3 regions of the Spirosoma daeguense genome follow, and region 1 is predicted to be linked to each of the others. Evidence: riboswitches for the same ligand, from Rfam matches in the RefSeq annotation. Region 1 holds a riboswitch; each other region holds the start of a gene.

What was found. A riboswitch is a leader RNA that binds a small molecule or an ion and turns the genes downstream of it on or off. The one in region 1 is predicted to bind cobalamin.
Region 2: another riboswitch for cobalamin. It lies ahead of metE (5-methyltetrahydropteroyltriglutamate--homocysteine S-methyltransferase); the one in region 1 lies ahead of ACYVD4_RS03655 (TonB-dependent receptor plug domain-containing protein).
Region 3: another riboswitch for cobalamin. It lies ahead of ACYVD4_RS18590 (ABC transporter substrate-binding protein); the one in region 1 lies ahead of ACYVD4_RS03655 (TonB-dependent receptor plug domain-containing protein).

What each region holds. Positions count from the first base shown of each region.
Region 1 is NZ_BAAHBF010000001.1:946,598-953,295, reverse strand. It holds gene ACYVD4_RS03665 (sugar phosphate isomerase/epimerase family protein) at 1-917, shown strand, start outside; gene ACYVD4_RS03660 (SDR family oxidoreductase) at 1,007-1,804, opposite strand; cobalamin riboswitch at 1,842-2,121, shown strand; gene ACYVD4_RS03655 (TonB-dependent receptor plug domain-containing protein) at 2,193-4,124, shown strand; gene ACYVD4_RS03650 (YncE family protein) at 4,121-5,179, shown strand; gene ACYVD4_RS03645 (Dph6-related ATP pyrophosphatase) at 5,176-5,910, shown strand; gene ACYVD4_RS03640 (sodium:solute symporter family protein) at 6,004-6,698, opposite strand, start outside.
Region 2 is NZ_BAAHBF010000008.1:446,348-453,045, reverse strand. It holds partial or broken gene ACYVD4_RS25900 (SdrD B-like domain-containing protein) at 1-1,966, opposite strand, end outside; tRNA gene ACYVD4_RS25895 (tRNA-Ser) at 3,168-3,254, opposite strand; cobalamin riboswitch at 3,557-3,756, shown strand; gene metE (5-methyltetrahydropteroyltriglutamate--homocysteine S-methyltransferase) at 3,919-6,246, shown strand; gene ACYVD4_RS25885 (cysteine-rich CWC family protein) at 6,359-6,607, shown strand; gene ACYVD4_RS25880 (acyl-CoA thioesterase) at 6,597-6,698, shown strand, end outside.
Region 3 is NZ_BAAHBF010000005.1:545,055-551,752, forward strand. It holds gene ACYVD4_RS18570 (PorT family protein) at 1-556, opposite strand, end outside; gene ACYVD4_RS18575 (hypothetical protein) at 639-1,070, opposite strand; gene ACYVD4_RS18580 (LysM peptidoglycan-binding domain-containing protein) at 1,785-2,585, opposite strand; gene purE (5-(carboxyamino)imidazole ribonucleotide mutase) at 2,633-3,121, opposite strand; cobalamin riboswitch at 3,447-3,648, shown strand; gene ACYVD4_RS18590 (ABC transporter substrate-binding protein) at 3,678-4,874, shown strand; gene ACYVD4_RS18595 (iron chelate uptake ABC transporter family permease subunit) at 4,874-5,962, shown strand; gene ACYVD4_RS18600 (ABC transporter ATP-binding protein) at 5,962-6,698, shown strand, end outside.

The DNA.
Region 1 (6,698 bases):
CATTGACCGCGCTGACGGCCACCACCGGCGCATCGCTTATGTCGACATCCGCTTTACCTGCATCAAGCCCGACGGCTGCGGCTCCATTCACGCTTTGCCTGAATATGAGTACCATTCGCGGCCACAAACTTGGTTTTGTGAAAGAGTTGGAAGTAGCTTCGAAAGCGGGATTTCGCTCTGTTGAAATATGGATTGAAACCTTGCAGAATTACCTGAAATCGGGTGCTACGACGGCTGATGCCCGTAAAGTTCTGGCCGATACAGGAATCAAGGTTGAAAACGCCATTGGTTTCGCGCCGTGGATTGTGGATGATGAAGCCACCCGGACAAAAGGTCTCGACCAGATGAAGCGCGAGATGGAAATGCTGGCCGAAGTAGGTTGTAAGCGCGTAGCAACGCCCCCCATCGGTGCCCAATCGCCCGGAAGTCCGAAGGTTGATTTATATAAAGCTGCCGAGCGTTACCGTACTATTCTGGAAATGGGCGATAAAACAGGTGTGGTACCTCAACTGGAATTATGGGGCTTTTCACCTAATCTGAGCCGGTTGAGCGAAGTGATGTTTGTGGCTATCGAAAGCGGTCATCCGTCGGCGCGGGTGCTGCTCGATATCTATCACCTCTACAAGGGCGGCTCCAGTATGGATAGTTTAAAATTGGTAGGTAAACCCGGTATCGAAATCTTCCACGTAAACGACTACACCGCCGATTTCCCCCGCGAGAAAATTACCGATGCCGACCGGGTTTTTGTGGGCGATGGTGTTGCACCGATTAAAGAGACGCTGAAAATCATCAAGCGTACCGATCAGCCTATCATCTTGTCGCTGGAAGTCTTCAATAAAAAATACTACGAGCAGGACGCAGCTACCGTCACGAAAACCGCCATGACGAAAATGAAGGCGATGATCGCTGGGATTTGAGTAGTTAGCCAGTAGAATAAGCCCTTCCCCTGAATTCAGGGGAAGGGTTGGGATGGGATAAAATGACCATTCAACCGTTGGTAGCCCAATCAAAACGCCCACGCCATCAAGCCGCCATCGACCGCCAGCGTTTGTCCGGTAACGTAGCTGGATGCGGGCATGCTCAGAAACGAAACAACCGACGCTACTTCTTCTGGCTCGCCAGTCCGATTCATCGGCGTACGCTTCAAAATACCCGTTAATTTTTCAGGGTTAGTCAAAACCGGTTGAGCCAGCGGTGTATTGATGTACCAAGGCGCTACCGAATTAACACGAATCCCATCGGCCGCCCATTCGACCGCCAGATTACGTGTCAGTTGAACCAGTGCCGCTTTGGTCATGCCATACAGCGAACCACTGCTGGTAGATGCCAATCCCGAAACGGACGTAATAAAGATAATTTTCCCCCCAGACGTAGCGTCAGAAATCGCTACGTTATTCGACGATTTCAATAACGGGTAAGCCGCCTGACTCATTTCATAAGCCGAGCGGAGATTCGTATTCAAGACAAACTCATAATCAGAAGAGGTATAATCGGCAGTCGATTTACGGACGTTGGTGCCCGTATTATTCACCAGAATATCCAGCCTATCCCAAATTTTACCAACCGCTTCGATTACCTGCGTAGCCGCTCCGGGCTGGCTCATATCGGCGGCTAACCCGTCCACTACGTGTCCCTGTTGCCTATAATCGGTTAGTTGCTGCTGAAGTAACGTATTATCTCGTGCTACGATAAACACGGCTGCGCCGAGGTCGAGAAATTGGCGAACAATGGCCTCGCCGATGCCTTTTGTGCCGCCTGTTACAAGTGCGCGTTGCCCCTGTAACGACCAGAGCGATGTGTTCATAAATCAGGTTGTTAAGAATATTCTGCAAATAACGCTACCTTTGCGTTTAGTTTTCGGTGCCTGATGCCATTTCGTGGTGGCTTTCACGGCTTAAAAGGGAAGTTGGTGCAATACCAACGCTGTCCCCGCAACTGTAAATCATAGTTAATGAATAATAGAAAATGAATCATCGATAAGGACAAGCGTTGTTCATTATCCATTTTACATTATTCGTTAAAAATCGGTTCATACTACGTAGCCACTGCCCTGATTATCAGCGCGGGAAGGTTCGAGCCGATTTGATGAGCCAGGAGACCTGCCGACGATAATCCGCTGTTTGGGTGTTCGGAGGAAACGCCTTGATCGCGTGTCGAATTGAGTAGTCGACACACTTTTTTGATTAGCAACTGTGAATATTCGAGCCCTTTGGTGGTGGGTATTGGGCCTTTCTGTCGGCTTGTGTGCCGGACAGCGTAGTTATGCGCAAACGGATTCATCGCGTACGCTGTCGGCGGTGACGGTACGCGCCATCGCGCCCGAGCGGTTCATTGCCGGGCAGAAACTCCAGCGTATCGATTCTACTACGTTGCTCCAGTTTCGGTTTGGTAACCTCGCTGATTTATTGACGTTCAATACGCCACTCGCCTTTAAAAATTACGGTTCTGGTCAGTTGGCTACGGTTTCGTTTCGGGGTACGTCGGCCAATCATACGGCAGTTCTCTGGAATGGTATCAACATCAACCAGCCAAATCTGGGCCAGACCGATTTCTCGACCCTTCCGGTAGCGGGTTTCAACCGCCTTTCGGTGCAGTACGGGGCGGGTGGTTGCGTGGTTGGTTCCGATGCTGTCGGTGGTAGTATTTTGCTAGGCAGTGCGCCTGACTGGAAAGAAAAAGTGGGTGTAACACTGGGGCAACAAATAAGCTCGTTTCAAAATTATCAGACGCAATTGGGTATTCGCTACGGAAGCGCGCTGGGCGAATCGTGGCAGTTTTCTGGCCGGACATTCGGCTATCGGCACCAGTTGAACAATAAATATCCGTATCAGGAACGTAACGGTTATTTTATGGAGCCATCGACTACGGCACAACGCGGACTGGTACAAGATTTATTTTTTCGGCATAAAAGTGGTAAGCAACTGTCTGTAAATGCGTGGCTTACCGACAACGATCTGGTGATTGCCCCACAGGATGCCATTGCCCGCGAACGTACCCGCACGCAGTCGGCCCGGTTTCTGACTACCTATGAAGTGAACCAGTTGAGCGTTCGGTTAGGTTGGATTCGCGATATTATTGATTACGGCAAAGGTGATTTTTTACAACCCAGTCACACCGAAACCGACCGTTTTATTGGCCGCGCAGAACGCGAATTTAACTTCGCGCCAACAAGCAAATCATTGTCTCTGAATTTGCGGCTTGGTGGCGAATGGTCGCATTACCGAACGAGAACGGATGGATACGGCGGTGGTTTGATTACTGAAAATCGGCAGGATTTGTACGCGCTACTACGTCTGCAAACGTCGCGCTGGCTGGTTTCGGCTAATCTTCGGCAAACCTTCGTTACACGATTCCATCCACCGTTAACGCCTTCGGTGGGGGCCGAATATCGGTTACTGCAACGTAATGCTGTGGTGCTGACGGCCAAAGGATCGGTAGGTTTCAGTTATCGGGTGCCAACCCTGAACGAACGCTATTGGCTCGTACTGGGAAACCCCGACCAGCGACCGGAACGCGGATTTAATATAGAAGGTGGACTAGCGGCAAACGTTACGTTGTCGGATTACCTTAAACTCAATACCGAAGCAACCGTATATCGCAACCGGGTTGACGACTGGGCTTTCTGGAATCCGGATAAAAATTACCATGTCGAGAACCTTCAGTTGGTTGTAGCCCGTGGAATTGAGGCTAACGCTACGTTGAGTTTTGTACGTAACGACTGGCAGGCAGGTTTACGATTGGGGTACGGGCTTACGCGGGCATCGCAGGAGCGTGCCTATAATGTGTATGCACAGGATGTTATCGGCAAGCAACTCGTATTCGTTCCGATACATACGGGTACGCTGAATGCTTATGTTCAACGCGCCAAAACTCGACTAACGGTACAGGTGCAGACTACGTCGAAACGCTACGTTACGTTCGATAACAGCCAGTTTTTCAAGGGTGTTACGTTAGTCAATATCCTGCTTGAACAGACAACAAAGCTCGGAACTGTGCCGATACGTGTGCAGGCACAAGCCAATAATATACTTGATGCGCTGGCGATCAGCGCCAAACGCAATGCCCTTCCCGGACGGAACTGGGCGCTTAATGTGATTATTAATTTTCCATCTGACAACCAATGAAAAAACAAGTGACGAAAGGAGTGGCTCTGGCCATCGTGGCGCTGAGTGCCTGGAACTGTAAAACATCTGACCCAGAGCCAACACCCTACGAATCAGGCGTTATTATCCTGAACGCGGGTAACTTTAGTCAGAACAACGGCACAATTTCGTTCGTGCCACGGGGTAGCCAAACGGCCTTAACCGATATTTTTCGGACAGCAAATCCGAGTCTGGGAGCAAGCGGTGGTATGCAGGGCTATACGGAAGTGAATGGTAAGGGTATCATTCTAGTCGATAATAGTACCCCTAGTCAGGATAAAGTTGAAGTGGTTGAAGCCGGTACGTTTAAAAGTCGGTTCACGCTGAAAACGCCCGACATCGAAAATCCGCGTCAGGTGATTATGGCTGGCCCGAACAAAGCCTATGTTAGCTGTTGGGACGTATCGGGCGATTTCTCGAACGGAACGTTTTACAAAGACCCCGGCTATATTGCCGTTGTTGATTTGAATCAGGGTAAAGTCACGAAGAAAATACCAGCTGTAAAAGGTGCTGAGCGTATGGTATTGGTTGGAACCGAGGTATTTGTCGGAAGCAATGCGTTCAGCGGTAACAAAACGTTATTGGTTATTGATGCAAACACGGATACGGAGAAGCAACGTATTGATTTTGGCGTAGCACCCGAACCGATTGGCGTTGATGCCGACGGAAAACTCTGGATACTGGCAGGTAAAGATCTGGTTCAGGTTAACCCAGCCGACCGCACAACGGCTAAGCGTCTGACGTTTGCCGCAACGCCCGGTAATATCACGCTTAACGCCGATAAACGTCGTTTTTACTACACCTTAAGTGGAAGAACATATCGGCTGGAAACAACTTCGACTACAGCTTCAGGCAGTCAGGTGATTGCTCGTTCGTTTGCGGCACTGGGCATTGACCCACAAACCCGCCAGATTTATGGCAGCCAATCTCCACAACTTTATACACAGGCTGGCTACGTAATCCGGTATGACGAAGGCGGTACGCTGATTGATTCCGTGAAAGCTGAAATTGCGCCTTCTGGTTTTTATTTCCGATGAGCCGGGAGCGAGCTGTTATGAACTGGAGCGGGGGCAAAGATTCGTCCCTCGCTCTGTATCATAGCCTTCGGTTAGGGAAATGGGACGTAACGCACTTGTTGACGTCGGTCAATGATCAGCACCAGCGAGTGAGTATGCACGGTGTTCGGATTGAGTTGCTTCAGGCGCAGGCCAGCCGTTTGCAGTTGCCTTTGGAAATGCTACGTCTGTCGGGCAACGTATCGATGGAGGATTATAATGCCCGGATGTATGATACGTTGCAACGCTTACAAAAACAGGACGTAACGACGTCGATTTTCGGTGATATTTTTCTCGAAGATTTACGACAATACCGCGAGAATCAACTCGCTCAGGTAAACCTGAAAGCGGCTTTCCCGCTGTGGCAACGTAACACAACCGAATTGGTGCATGAATTTGTCGATTTAGGATTTCGGGCGGTGCTGGTATGCGTGAACGAGAAACAGCTAAGCGCTGATTTTATCGGACGTGAACTAGATTTAGAACTCCTTAAAGATTTGCCCAAAAACGTAGACCCTTGTGGCGAAAATGGTGAATATCATTCGTTTGTGTACGATGGCCCTATTTTTACATCGCCCATTCCATTTGTGAAAGGTGAAATCGTCCGACGCACATACACGACTTCGGGAAACACCGATTGCCATACAGATACGTCGGATAAATCGTGGGATACGGGCTTCTGGTATCAGGATTTAATGCCTTCTGAAGAATAAAATTACTTTTCTCTTTTTAACCGAGATCCCTGTTGATTAGCTGAATTACCCCAATGTCGGGCTTGATAGTTCAGTTTTTCAACAGGGATTACTTTATTGATCAATACCCGCTACGAGTTCTTTCGTTGGGTTTTTCTGCGGAAATAAAGGGCTGAATAGGAGGCCAAAAACAATGCAGCCGATAATACCAACGCCGGGGTATAAAAAGAAATGAACCCAACTGTTGGCCTGTACGAAATAAAGCAGGAGAGCACTCAGCAGAAAGCCAATCAGAATACCCTGACTGTTTATTTTCGGAAAGAAAATTCCCGCAATAAACATGCCCGCAAGACAGCCGCCAAACATCCCTGTTAGCTTCAGATATTGATCCCAGATGGATGCATTTTGCAGGTAAACCAGCCCGATGGCAATGCCAATACCGGCAATTCCTAAACCTAACGTAGCAAGTCGGGCAAATCGAAAACGTTGTTTATCAGATGATTTTGGTTTGAGATGTCGGTAAAAATCGGTCGTCATTACCGTAGCAATCGAATTCATACTCGATGAAATAGTTGACATGGTTGCGGCAAATAGCCCGGCAATCACAAGCCCTCGCAGACCGACTGGCAGTTGGGTAGAAATGTACCAGGGAAACACATCGTCGGTACGTCCCATTGGGTTCAGAGCGCCCGGATTATGTCGGAAGAATACCCAGAGTGCAGTGCCTACACTGAAAAAAATGAGCGTTGCCGGTATCACCAGCAGCGCATTGGTCCAGATCGATTGACGTGCTTCGGCTTCCGTCGGCG
Region 2 (6,698 bases), on a different contig from region 1:
CAACATATACTTTGCCCAGATGATATTTGATACCCCACGGACGCATGTTACTACCACCTACAGCACAGCCATTTGGTATCGAGAACGAGGTATAAGTGCTCGGAGCTGCACCACCGATATTGTAAGCTGATATATCAAGGCCATACACTTTTTTGTCGGTGAGGTTCACAAAATAAAGCTGATTGCCAGCATCCGAAATAGTGAGTCCGCCAATACCAGTTTTACCAATCTGCGAGAAAGCATCCGTATCGTAGCTGGTGGCAGTTGTACTGGCCGGAAGACCCCGATCAGTATTCGAGCCAACAGAGCCAACATTGATACCAATAGTACTAACATTCAGGAAATTAGATACCGCGTTGGTGGCTGGATTGATGGTGTAAATACCACCTAGTCCCAAGGTTCCTAGCCCGGCATGACGGCGAAGAACTGCCGATGAAAAAATGGTTCCTGTCTGCCGATTATAAGCTACCCCCCAAAGTGCGCCAACCTGCGAAGCTGCTACCATCTGAACAGGCGGAGCAGTGCTGGTATATAAACCAGACCCCGGCGAGCCCGGTGTAAATGAAGAGCTGTCGACATCATTGCTGGATAGAAAAGCACTTAAAGAACCGGCCGTTCCGCCCCCTAACGGATTGCCATTGACGTAGCGTGGCACAAATACTTTAGGGTTCGCCTGGCAATAATTGGCCGGATTCAGCATACCTAAATCGATGCTGCAATCGGGCGCATTGACAAACTGCACCGTTGTACGACCATCCACGTTGTTCGGTGTTCCCTGAGCCGTGTATCCGGCTGGCAGGTTACTAAATTCAACCCGAACCGGATAATTGGCCAGTGGAATCGTTAATTTATACTGCCCATTCGCGTTGGTGACCGTACTGAACGTAGTACCGGCGCAGTCGAATGCAATAACCGTAATACCCGGTACCCCTGCCGTTTCGCTTGCGTTATGGATACCATCGGCGTTGAAGTCATTGAAAGCGATACCGCTGAGGTCGGTTCCGGGCGTACAGGTAAGCGGAAGACAGGCGGGCGGAGCTGTATATGATCCTGAAGCAGAGCAGGTGGTATTGGTCTGAAACGTAGCTGTTATTGGACCACTTGCGCCATCGGCAGGTACTTCAAATGCTATGATTTGTGGGGAGGCAATCTCAACAGAAGCAGGAGTTGAATAGCCATCGGGATCGTAGAAATTTAAAACATTTAATCCGGGTAAGATAGTACGTGTCTGACCATTTAACGTAACAAGAATATTTTCATTAGGCGGTGCATTGGTCCAGTTTACTTCTACACTAACCGTTGCGCGACTGCCCGCGGTTGTGTTATAGCATCCTGATACGGTAGCAGTAAGTCCGATTGTTGTTATCTGCTGATACGTAATGATCAATCTGGGACTTGCGGCACCGATATTTTCTGAAGATTGAGCAACAGGGCCAGTACCTGAAGAGGTTGCATTGATCAGCAACGTAATAGGGTTGGCAGGATTCCAGTCAGGGCGGTCTATAATTTCCTGAACAATAGCTTTCAGATCGTTTGTGCGCTGATTTGGCCCAGCTTCGCCACTGCTCCAGTCGGCCCCATTACCCCAGTACACAATCGCATTCGTACCTGCAGAGTTATAACGTGTTGAAAGCTCATTAGAGCCTGTTGCTGCTGTAAACGTACCGGAGTTACCTACATTATGGCCCTTAATGGCAACGTCCGATATATCTGCAGTTGAGTTTGAACTGCTCGTAAACTGGATGTAGGCACCCGTAATCGTGGCCGACTTGGGAATTGCTACCGATGGAAATCGTAAACCAATATACCTTGCTCCTAGTTGTAGGTTTGGCATGTTTGTAGATACGTTTCCGCCCACTTCCGTAGCATCATCGCTACTGATAGCCGAATTGGTGCTGGCGGAAATGGATACAGACGAAGAGGAAGTCGTTATGCATTGGGCTTCAGCACCGAAGTACATTAGCATACCGATTAGCCAGAATATACCTGTAAAAACTATTCTGGTTAGTTTGCCAGAAAAGAATGTCCAAAAAGGCTTTTCTTTTCCTAAAGAGGTGGCAATACAGGTAAGCATAAAGGTAAGTATTTAACGGTTCACGCCTAACTGGGCTACTAGGCGTAAGCAGCGTTCACAAATACTATGCCATTATCAGAAAAGTCTCCGTTTTTTATATTATAAATACTATTTATCTAAATAGATTAACGAAATAGATTTTTCGACAATATAATTTTATTATACAGCAAATTTCATGCTGGTTATCAGGCTCTTTTATATTTAAAACTAGGTCTTTATACATCTGTTGATTTAGTAAAAAGAAAAGAATTATGCTTAAAAAATACTCATTTTTTAAGCATAAGTATCTGGTAATCACTGAAACCAAATTAGGTTAAGTCTATCAACAGAGAGCCAACAAAGTCACTTAAAATTACGTATTACTACTCAACAAATAAATCAATGAATTTTATAGGTAACATATTGTTTCCTAAAAATAAGTATATACACAGTTGTAATTCTTTTGCCCTTGATTGACCCTCGTTACAGAAACTCGTTCATCATTGGGCTAGCCTGTGTAACCCTGATTATACTGAACAAATTCACTCAATGGCTTGCTTCCAGTACCAAATTCGCTAGAAAACCAGAACTCATCATTGGCTTACTGGATAGGGGTTGGTATCTACTCTGTGCGTTTGTGGTATTAGCAACGTATTATCAGGTACTACGTATGCTTCTCTCCTACCGACTAGAACAGAGTCGGCTTTTTGAGTATTTTCGTTTGGCTCGATGGGCGGAATCAGTAAAGCTTATCGTCCAGCGATGATCGACTGAATTGTATTTAAATCGGAGGCAATACGTTAAGGGCAGCAAAATGCTACGTCTCCCAAAGGCAAGCATTTATTGGTGTTAAATCAATTATCTACCGTCTGCTAAATTTTATTACAAGTGTATATAAGTGACCTTTTACTTTTCCGGAAAAGTAACAAATGTTTTGAATGTGCCCGGTACAGATTAGTCTGTGCCGGGCTTTTTTATTGCCTACAAAGTCAATCTACTTCGATAGACCAAGAACTTTTCTCACACATGCAGCACTGATTTTAGCTACTGAAACGTGAAGAACAAAAAAAATTGCGTTAACTATTTTCAAATCAAATAGTTAACGCAATTTTTGCAGAGAGGAAGGGATTCGAACCCTCGATACGGTTGCCCGCATACACACTTTCCAGGCGTGCTCCTTCAACCACTCGGACACCTCTCTATATTATAACATCTAGAATCTAACAATCAATTCGTTAGAAGCCTTTTTGTATCATTTTACCCTTGCTGTATTCTCAACCTCAAGCGAATAAATAGATTTAAAGAGGTCGCAAAAGTAGTGTTTGTGCAACTCTTGTGCAAATGAGGCCCAGATAATGTCTAGAAAGATAGAAGATATGCGATCCGTAGGCAAGTGCAGCTAATAGCCACCAACTACTTCTTTAGCATTGTAGCTAGCGATATGCCATATATCAGTTGCTTTTGCCGAACGTACCGAGTTACTTTGTGTTAACGTTCTTTGTTTTCCGTCAAACAGGCTATGGTTTTCCTGAGAGGTTCAGGAAATGAAAAAGGAATCGTGTGAAAATCACGAGCAGACGTTGCTACTGTATGTGACCGCTAGAAAAGGGTTTGCCCTCGATGTCCATTGCTCCTGAAAAGGGGTGAGAAGGACGGCAAATACTGTCACGAGCCAGGAGACTTGCCTTAGCCTTGCTGATTGCGCCTACACGCTATTGGGCTTCATCAAGATTGACAATCCTTTCATTTTTCAGCTTCTCCCCGAAGCCGGAAAGGGTGTGTCGTGTTGATTAACTTTCTGATAATGTGGTGGGTGTATGGAGTTCGGCATCGAACGCGATCAATCATTTTATCCTTTTAACAACATGATCGCACACAATCTTGGCTATCCACGAATCGGTAGCCACCGCGAACTCAAACGGGCCTGCGAACAGTTCTGGGCCGGTAAACTCACACAACAGCAGTTGCAGGAAATTGCGCAGCAAATCCGACAAAGCAACTGGGTAACTCAACAGCAGGCAGGCATTACGCTCGTTCCCTGCAACGATTTCTCGTTCTACGACCACGTGCTTGATACGTCGCTCACAGTCGGGGCAATTCCGAAGCGGTTTCAGCCGCTACGTGACCAGCAGCCCGACGATTTTCTGGCGCTCTATTTTGCGATGGCACGTGGTTATCAGCAGAATGGTCTCGACTTGAAGGCAATGGAAATGACCAAATGGTTCGATACGAACTACCATTACATTGTGCCGGAATTCACCGCAGATCAGTCGTTTTCGCTGCTTTCCGAGAAAATTTTCAACGAGTTCGACGAAGCGAAGCAAACGTTGGGCAACGTAGCAAAACCCGTTTTACTCGGGCCAGTTTCGTATCTGTTGCTTGGTAAAGAAAAAGAATCGGGTTTCGATCGGCTCGATCTGCTAGACAAACTTCTGCCAGTTTATGAGCAGATTTTAACGCGCTTACATGCACAAGGCGCTACGTGGATTCAGTTAGACGAGCCTACATTATCGCTCGACCTGACAGACGAACAACGGGCTGCTTTCGCCAAAACGTATCGTCGGTTACGTAGCGAATTTCCTCAATTGAAATTCCTGCTGGCTTCGTATTTCGAGTGCTATGGGTCAAATCTGGACCTTGCCTTGCATTTGCCGGTCGATGCGCTCCATCTCGATCTGGTACGTTGTCCGAGTCAACTCGATGATATTCTGAAAAGCGATTTTGTTGATACATCAATTTCCCTATCACTGGGTGTAGTCGACGGACGTAACATCTGGATTAACGACCTCACCAAATCACAGGCTACGATTCAGCGCGCTATTGCTACGTTAGGCGAAGAGCGTGTATTGATTGCGCCATCGTGTTCGCTGCTGCACGTTCCCTTCGATCTGGCCAACGAAACGAACGAACAGGGTTTAACGCCCGAAATCAAACAATGGCTGGCCTTTGCCCGGCAAAAACTCGACGAAGTTGTTACGTTAGCTACGTTAATTCAGGAGCCCAGCAACGTAACAGCCAACGCTACGTTAACCGCGAATCAGGCGGCTCACGCGGCCCGGAAAACCTCGGTGATTATTAACCGGCCAGCTGTTCAGCAACGGGTGCAACAATTGACCGATCAAGATGCGCAACGGCAAAGTGCATTCGCCAAACGTCAACGTATTCAGCATGAACAACTGCAACTGCCTCTTTACCCCACCACAACCATCGGGTCGTTTCCGCAAACTGACGCTGTTCGGGCCAATCGGTCGAAATTCAAAAAAGGTGATCACACGCTGGAGCAGTACGAAGCCTTTATTCGGGAAGAAACCGAAAAAGCGATTCGCTGGCAGGAAGAAGTTGGCCTCGATGTACTGGTTCACGGTGAGTTCGAACGGAATGACATGGTCGAATATTTCGGTGAATTGCTGGACGGTTTTGCCTTCAGCGAAAACGGCTGGGTACAGAGTTATGGCTCACGGTGTGTGAAACCGCCCATTATTTTCGGCGATGTGTACCGCCCCGAACCAATGACGGTACGTTGGTCGACCTTTGCGCAATCGCTGACAAGCAAACCCGTAAAAGGTATGTTGACCGGCCCGGTTACGATCCTGCAATGGTCGTTCGTGCGTGATGATCAGCCCCGCCGTGATACGTGTCTGCAAATTGCGCTGGCCATTCACGACGAAGTGGTTGACCTCGAAAAAGCCGGTATCGGCGTGATTCAGATTGACGAACCGGCGCTACGTGAAGGGTTACCACTACGTCGCGAAAACTGGGATACGTATCTGAACTGGGGCGTAATGGCGTTTCGCGTAGCGGCTTCGGGTGCGCAGGATCAGACGCAGATTCACACGCACATGTGCTACGCCGAGTTCAATGACATTATTGGTGCCATTGCCGATCTGGATGCCGACGTAATCACCATCGAAACGTCGCGGTCGCAGATGGAGTTGCTGGATGCGTTCTCGCGCTTCGATTATCCAAACGAAATCGGGCCGGGCGTTTACGACATTCACAGTCCACGCGTACCGACTGTTCAGGAAATGGTGGAGTTGCTACAGAAAGCGTCGAACGTATTGCCCGCTCGTAATTTGTGGGTGAACCCGGATTGCGGACTGAAAACACGTCACTGGCCGGAAACGACGGAAGCCCTGAAAAATATGGTTCAGGCCGCTCAAACTGCCCACGAACTGATTTCTGAATCGGTTTAAACGTTAATTTTCGACAGGATTTACAGGATTAACAAGATTCTTTTTTGAGCTAGAAAATCTTGTTAATCCTGTAAATCCTGTCGAAAACATTTACTATCAGATACATAGCACGATGAGCCCTGATTGTATTGGTAAACACGAACATACCGGTTGCCCGCGTTGTCATCGGTCTTTTGAATGTCGCGTTGGCAGCATCAATTTGTGTCAATGTCAGTCGCTTACGTTAACCGAAGCGCAGCGACACTACGTTAGTTCGTTATATCAGGGCTGTTTATGTGCCGATTGTCTGCGGATTCTTCGATCAGAATACAATCAACTTAATCACCAGAAAAAAGTAAATCAATTGCTGCATGGCCATTAACGAATCTTCTTCTATCGACGAACGAATTGCTGCTGCCGAAACCCGAATTTTTAAAGCTGTTTTCCCAAGTACAACCAATCATTACGATACA
Region 3 (6,698 bases), on a different contig from region 1:
TGTCAAATAGTAGTCCACCCCGAAAACCCAAGATGCTTTTAGAACCTTCTGTTGATCCATCAAAAGCTATTATAGCACTCTGACCACCTGCCCAAAGTCCGAAACGTGTCTTTTTTGAAGAGAATGATGATGGAGTCTTGTAGACAGGAGCCGGCGTGGGGGCTGAGGCAGGTTGAGTGGAGGTAGGCTGCACAGGGGCAGGCTGCACGGGAGCGTGTTGTGTAGGTGCTGGCTGGGCTGCGGTGGCAAACTGTTCTATTTCACCATTACTTCCATACTTGAGCGAACTGAAATCTGCTTTTTGTGATCGAAAAACGGGGCCGTCGAGGTTGTTGAATCGTTTGTAAACAATCTCTTTATCAGTGATTTCGATGACCCGAACTTCCTGTTGTGTCCCATCTCTGCGTATGAGTAGATCAGGCTTGGGAGTAGGCGCAGGGGGCGTCTTTACTACAGGCTTTTTAGTTGTTTGACGCGGGCGAGGTTGCGCATACGTAGTGGTTTGAAAGACAATAAGCAAACCGGTAACCAAAATGAAGTATATGTATTTGTGCATGACAATGCGGGATAGCTAAAAAAGATTTGTACTTGTTCAGTCAGCATGAGAAAATGAACTCCTCCAACCCTAGACCAATTGCTTACTTTTTTTGAAACACCAGTGTATCATCAATCTTGAAAGTCATAGTACGAGATTGGCTAAACGCAGTAAATTTGAGCGTCAGTTTATTACCTGTTATACTGCCGTTCAGATTCTGTAGATAAAGTTCCGACACGCTGTAATCAGGGTGCTGATACCCTTGGCCGGTGGCAATATTTTTGTTCTCGGCCTGAAATCCAGTACCGCTTACAGTAGCCGAAATAGAATTTGCCAGAAAATCACTAAGTATTAAAGCAGTTCCTGACTTACTAATGACAACTCCCTGAGAAGAGCTTAGCTGACCATTGGGCATGACCTCTGACCAGGAACCCACATACTGGTCGAGTGGATCGGGTTCCGATTTCTTGCTACAGGATGAACCCAGTACGATGAATATGAATACAACTAGCAGATTTGGGCAGAGCGTTTTCATGTAATTGGTTATAAAAGAATTCGTTTATCGTCAACGAGATCAATTTTAGCCATATTTTGAACACACGTTTTTTATAACTTCCCAAGTAACCTAGTTACTTTCCAAAATTCGGCAATTGCTTTCCGAACTATTTTTTGACTTACAATTTCAACGTTTAATAGACCGACAATCCGCCGTATGGAAAGGATATAATTTAGCCTCCGTTCAGTATGTAGGGTGGCTATAAATCTGGAAAATCGATAAAAATGCAGACAAATCCCCCAAAGCAGTTCTTCAAACTGATTATGAGCAAACTGGCCAGATTTACCGACGAACGATGCGGCAAATAGTCTGATTAAATGTCGAAACTACTGGTGAGAGGCAAATGGTTGGGGGTAACGTAGCGCCGATAAGATAAAGCCCGGAATGCCTGCTTGCAAAGAAGACTTAGGCCCAGTGGGCACTTTAATTGAAGCGAAAAAACGAGAAAAAAGCGGATCGGTTAACGTACAGATTCAGACAGGCTCAGTTTTTTCTGAATAGGTGAACCTGCTCCGATGCACATATGCCGTTTGGCAGTATAAAACCTCCAGCTTCGGGCGAGAACTCTCGGAAGTTAATATCAGGAGGTTCGCAACGATAAAAAAAGGATGATAAGGGATCGTTCCCTTATCATCCTTTTTTTATCGTTACGGCTACTCTACTGAAAAGTATCCTGACTATGAAATCTAAAACCTATTGTTTATCAGGAAACGGAATAATAAGCCTCTCCCCTCTTGTGGCAATATCTTTCTGCTTTTTGTTAGCCCTCATAATTGCCTCTTTGCTCACACCATATTTTTCCGCAACCACACGTAGTACGTCGCCAGCCCCAACGGTATGAACAGCCATCACTTTCACATTCAGCTTCGTGATTCCTGCTTTCACGTCCGACTCCGATACACCCGGATTCATATCCTTTAACGTACTGATTTTCATGTTATACCGATTGGCAACGCCATAAAACGTTTCGCCCGACCCAACCGTATAGGTGCTGGTTGTTCCGCCGGGTTTAATGGTTGGTTTTACAACAACTGTTTCCTTCGGTTTTTCCTCCTTCGGCTTCTCAACAGGCTTTTCCTCCTTAGGTTTTTCTTCCTTCGGTTTCTCGGCAACTTTTTCTTTTTCTGCAGCAGACGGTTTTCCACCGGTTGTTTCCCGATTATCTTCAGCAACTTCTTCGGCTACTGTATTCGCTTCAATAGCATCGGCAGGAGGTGCAGCCTGCGAAAGATCGACTGGTGCAGGTTGAGAGGACGTATCAACTTCTTCGGGAGCCATCAGAATTTCCGGACCGTTCTGAGCCAAAGGTTGCTGCGAGGCCGTATCCAACGCTACGTTCGTTAGTTCGTCAGAACCATTTGTATCGTCAACCAGATAATCATAGCCAATGTACAGCATGGCAGCTATGAGCCCTACGAGCACAGTAAGCGTAATAGCAGGCAAACTTGTGTTTTCGGCTTGGCGAGAATTAGTTGTTCGATTTACGTCTTCCATGGGTTAAATCAGTAATCAAAACTGGAGCATGAATAGTGTATCGTTGTTTACTGTCCACTATTCATCAACTGCTGGCTCATATCGGCCACTTTTTCCTTAAGTTCTTCTTTAAATTGAGCGAGTCGGCTGGCTACAGTTTCGTCAGAAGTTCCAACAATCTGCGCGGCCAGAATGCCTGCATTTCGAGCTCCGTCGAGCGCCATTGTTGCCACTGGCACGCCAGCCGGCATTTGTAATATTGATAACACCGAATCCCATCCGTCGATGGAATTGCTCGACTTTACAGGCACACCAATAACGGGTAACGTAGTAAGCGAAGCAACCATACCGGGCAAATGGGCCGCCCCTCCGGCTCCAGCCACAATTACGCGTATACCCCGGCTGCGGGCACCTTTAGCATAATCAACCATTTTTTCGGGAGTTCGGTGTGCCGACACAATGTCCATTTCCCACTTTACACCTAACGTTGTCAGAACGTCGGCAGCTTCCTGCATTACCTTGCGGTCGGAAAGACTGCCCATTATAATACCTACCATTCAGAGAATTAACTTGACTCTCTGCGAAATAACGGAGTTTATAGCAGAATCGCTCATCGTTTCTGCTAAATTTTCTGAATCTATCAATCCGTAAACAGATTTTATCGATAGCTTTCCTTGCTCCACTATCTCACTAGCAAAAACACATAAATTTAATCAATTAAGTATCAATTGTTTACACAACCAAAAAACGTACCAAAATTTAGTTTCGCATTTAGGATACGGTTTTTTTTATCATGCTATGTGGTCTCGCCTAAAAAACCGAGTGCTACGTACCGATGAACTAAAGAGAATCAGACTTACATTACTATCGAATCCTTTTGTTGTACCTTTGACGCAGGAAGGTAAAGGCGTTCATTTTAGTGAATGAATTAGCCAGTTTAATAGGGAATCCAGTGTAACTCTGGAACAGTCTCCGCTGCTGTAACTCCATTTTCAGAGTAACCAACCTCATATGCCACTGTTCAAATGGGAAGGCCGTTGGTTACTGGAGAAGTCAGAAGACCTGCCTTTTATCGAATTGATTAACGGCTTTCGGCAGAAAAGCTCATCAACTATGAATATGTGCAAACGTAGTTTCAGCCAGAGAAGGTTGTCCCTTTTTTTCTGGCTCAGTTTCTTATCCATTGCCCTTTCTGGACGTAGCGAAGCGGCACCAACTCCCGCAAAATCGGCCGAAATACCCAAGCCTAGTGCCAGCAATCAGGTAACGATTCAATACGCCAAAGGCTTTACAATCAGCTACAAAGGCCGATACAAAATCGTCTCTATTATCAATCCTTTTGAGAAAACAGTCGATACAATACGTTACGTATTGGTGCCGCGCGGAACTGTTGCCCCCAAAGGATTTGCCCGTAGTCAGGTTATCGAAACGCCGATACGTAGTCTGGTAGCTATGTCGTCGACACACGTAGCGTTGACGGGTTTTCTGGGCGTCGAGGATCTATTGGTTGGGCTGGGCAATCTTCAATACGTATCATCGCCCAAAGTTATTCAACGTATCGAAGCAGGTAAGGTTCGGGAAATCGGTCGAAATCAGTCGATTAACGAAGAATTACTTGTATCGATGCACCCCGATCTGGTAATGACAATGGGAAGCCCCACATCGCGAATGGATCGGTATACGATTTTGAACGGAGCGGGTATTCCGGTGCTGATCAACTCCGATTATATCGAAACTACGCCACTGGGTCGGGCCGAGTGGGTGAAGTTGCTGGCCGCATTGCTCAACAAAGAAAGTCTTGCGAATCAGAAATTTACACAGGTTGAACAGGAGTATAAACGACTCACAAATCTGGCAAAACAGACTCCGAACAAGCCAACGATTCTGAGCGGCATGAATTCGAAAGATGCCTGGTTCGTTCCTGACGCCGATAGTTACATGACCCGTTTTTTTCAGGACGCTGGCAGCAATTATCCGTGGGCAACTCGGCGAACAACAGGCAGTTTACCCCTCAATTTCGAAGCCGTTTATCCGGTGGCGTTAAAAGCAGATTACTGGCTTAACGTAGGCATGATGTCGGTCGATACGAAACAGCAAGTGCTGGCGAAAGATGCTCGCTACGCTGATTTTAAAGCGTTTAAGTCGGGCAAAATTTACACTTACAACAAGCGGGTTAACAGTCGCGGGTCGAACGATTTCTGGGAATCAGCCACCGTTAACCCGCAACTGGTGCTGGCCGATCTGATCAAGATTTTGCACCCGGAATTACTACCTAAACACGAACTGGTTTACTACACGCAACTGAAGTGATGAAAACCTCCGTTGCTACTACGTCTGCGTTTACGGACGCTCAAGCTGTTTCAATCTGGCGTCGGTTGATGCTTCCGGGTTTGGTGATTCTGGCCGTTCTTTTTTTTCTGGTAGATATTGGTCTTGGTTCGGTAGCCATTCCACTGAAAGACGTAGCACGAATTGTATTGCAGCAGGAATCCGATAATCAGGCGTGGCTGTATATCGTGCAGAAAATTCGTTTACCAAAAGCCATTACAGCCGTACTTGTGGGTTGTGGCCTGTCGGTCAGCGGATTGCAGATGCAGGCTTTGTTCCGAAATCCGTTAGCGGGTCCATCAGAATTAGGAATTACGGCGGGGGCCGGATTTGGCGTAGCACTGGTCATGTTAGGTAGTGGTGGTAGCACCAGCCTATACGCCATCCGACAATTGGGCATTTCCGATAGCTGGCTGCTGGTGCTGATGGCGTCGCTTGGTTCGGGACTGGTTCTATTGCTGGTGCTGTCGATTGGGAGTCGGATACGGGATAACGTTACGTTGCTGATTGTGGGCGTCATGGTCGGTACTATTACGTTAGCCGTTGTCAGTATCTGGCAATATTTCAGTCAGCCCGAACAACTTCAGGAATATTTACTCTGGACGTTCGGCTCGCTCGGCGGGGTTATTCAGTCGCATCTCTATGTATTATCGGGTGTAGTAGCAGTCGGTTTACTGCTGGCGTTTAGTTTATCTAAAGCCCTGAATGCCTTATTGCTGGGCGAAAATTATGCACGTAGCATGGGCCTGAATGTGCGCCAGAACCGACTTTTGATTCTACTCAGTACCAGCTTATTGACGGGCAGCATCACAGCCTTTTGCGGACCAATTGGGTTTGTGGGTGTTGCGGTGCCTCACCTGACCCGTTCGTTGCTGGGTACTTCTGACCATCGTTTATTGATTCCGGCAACCTGTTTGGTGAGTACTAGTTTACTGCTGGTTTGCGACAGCATCGCTCAGATGCCGGGCACACAGGCCGTGCTTCCGATCAATATCGTTACGTCGTTGCTGGGTGCGCCGGTAGTTATCTGGATCATTGTTCGTCGGAATAACCTACGTAGTGCTTTCTGATGAACGATCAACAATCCTTATTACGTGCCCAAGCGCTAACCATCGGCTATAAAGGCCGTCAATCACCCGAACGTATCGTTGCCGAATCGCTGGAACTGGAATTATTACCGGGGCAACTGGTTTGTTTGCTGGGACCAAATGGCGCAGGCAAATCAACATTGATGCGAACACTGGCGGGCCTTCAACCGCAACTAGACGGTCAAATTACCATCGATGGTCAGTCAGTAGCCACACTACGTCCGGCCGACGTAGCACGAAAGCTGAGTTTGGTACTTTCGGACCGTATCGATGCGGGAACTTTACGGGTTTGCGAGCTGGTTGCATTGGGCCGAACACCGCATACGGGCTGGCTGGGGAAGCTTTCTCAACAGGATAACGCGCTGGTTCAACAAGCCATGATGGACACCGATACGTTGGTTTTTGCCAATCGGCGGCTTCAGGAGTTGAGCGATGGCGAACGTCAGAAAGTGATGCTGGCTCGTGCGCTGGCTCAGGATACGCCCCTTATTTTGCTGGACGAACCAACGGCCCACCTCGACCTGCCTAACCGGGTAGAAATGATGCGACTTCTGCACCAGCTAACCCGCCTGACAAAAAAAGCAATTCTTCTGTCGACTCATGAGCTGGACCTCGCTTTACAAATGGCTGACAAACTCTGGCTGCTCAACCCAAAAGGTCAGTTATCAGCAGGTACACCGGAAGATTTAGTCTTGACAGGTGCCTTCGAAGCTACGTT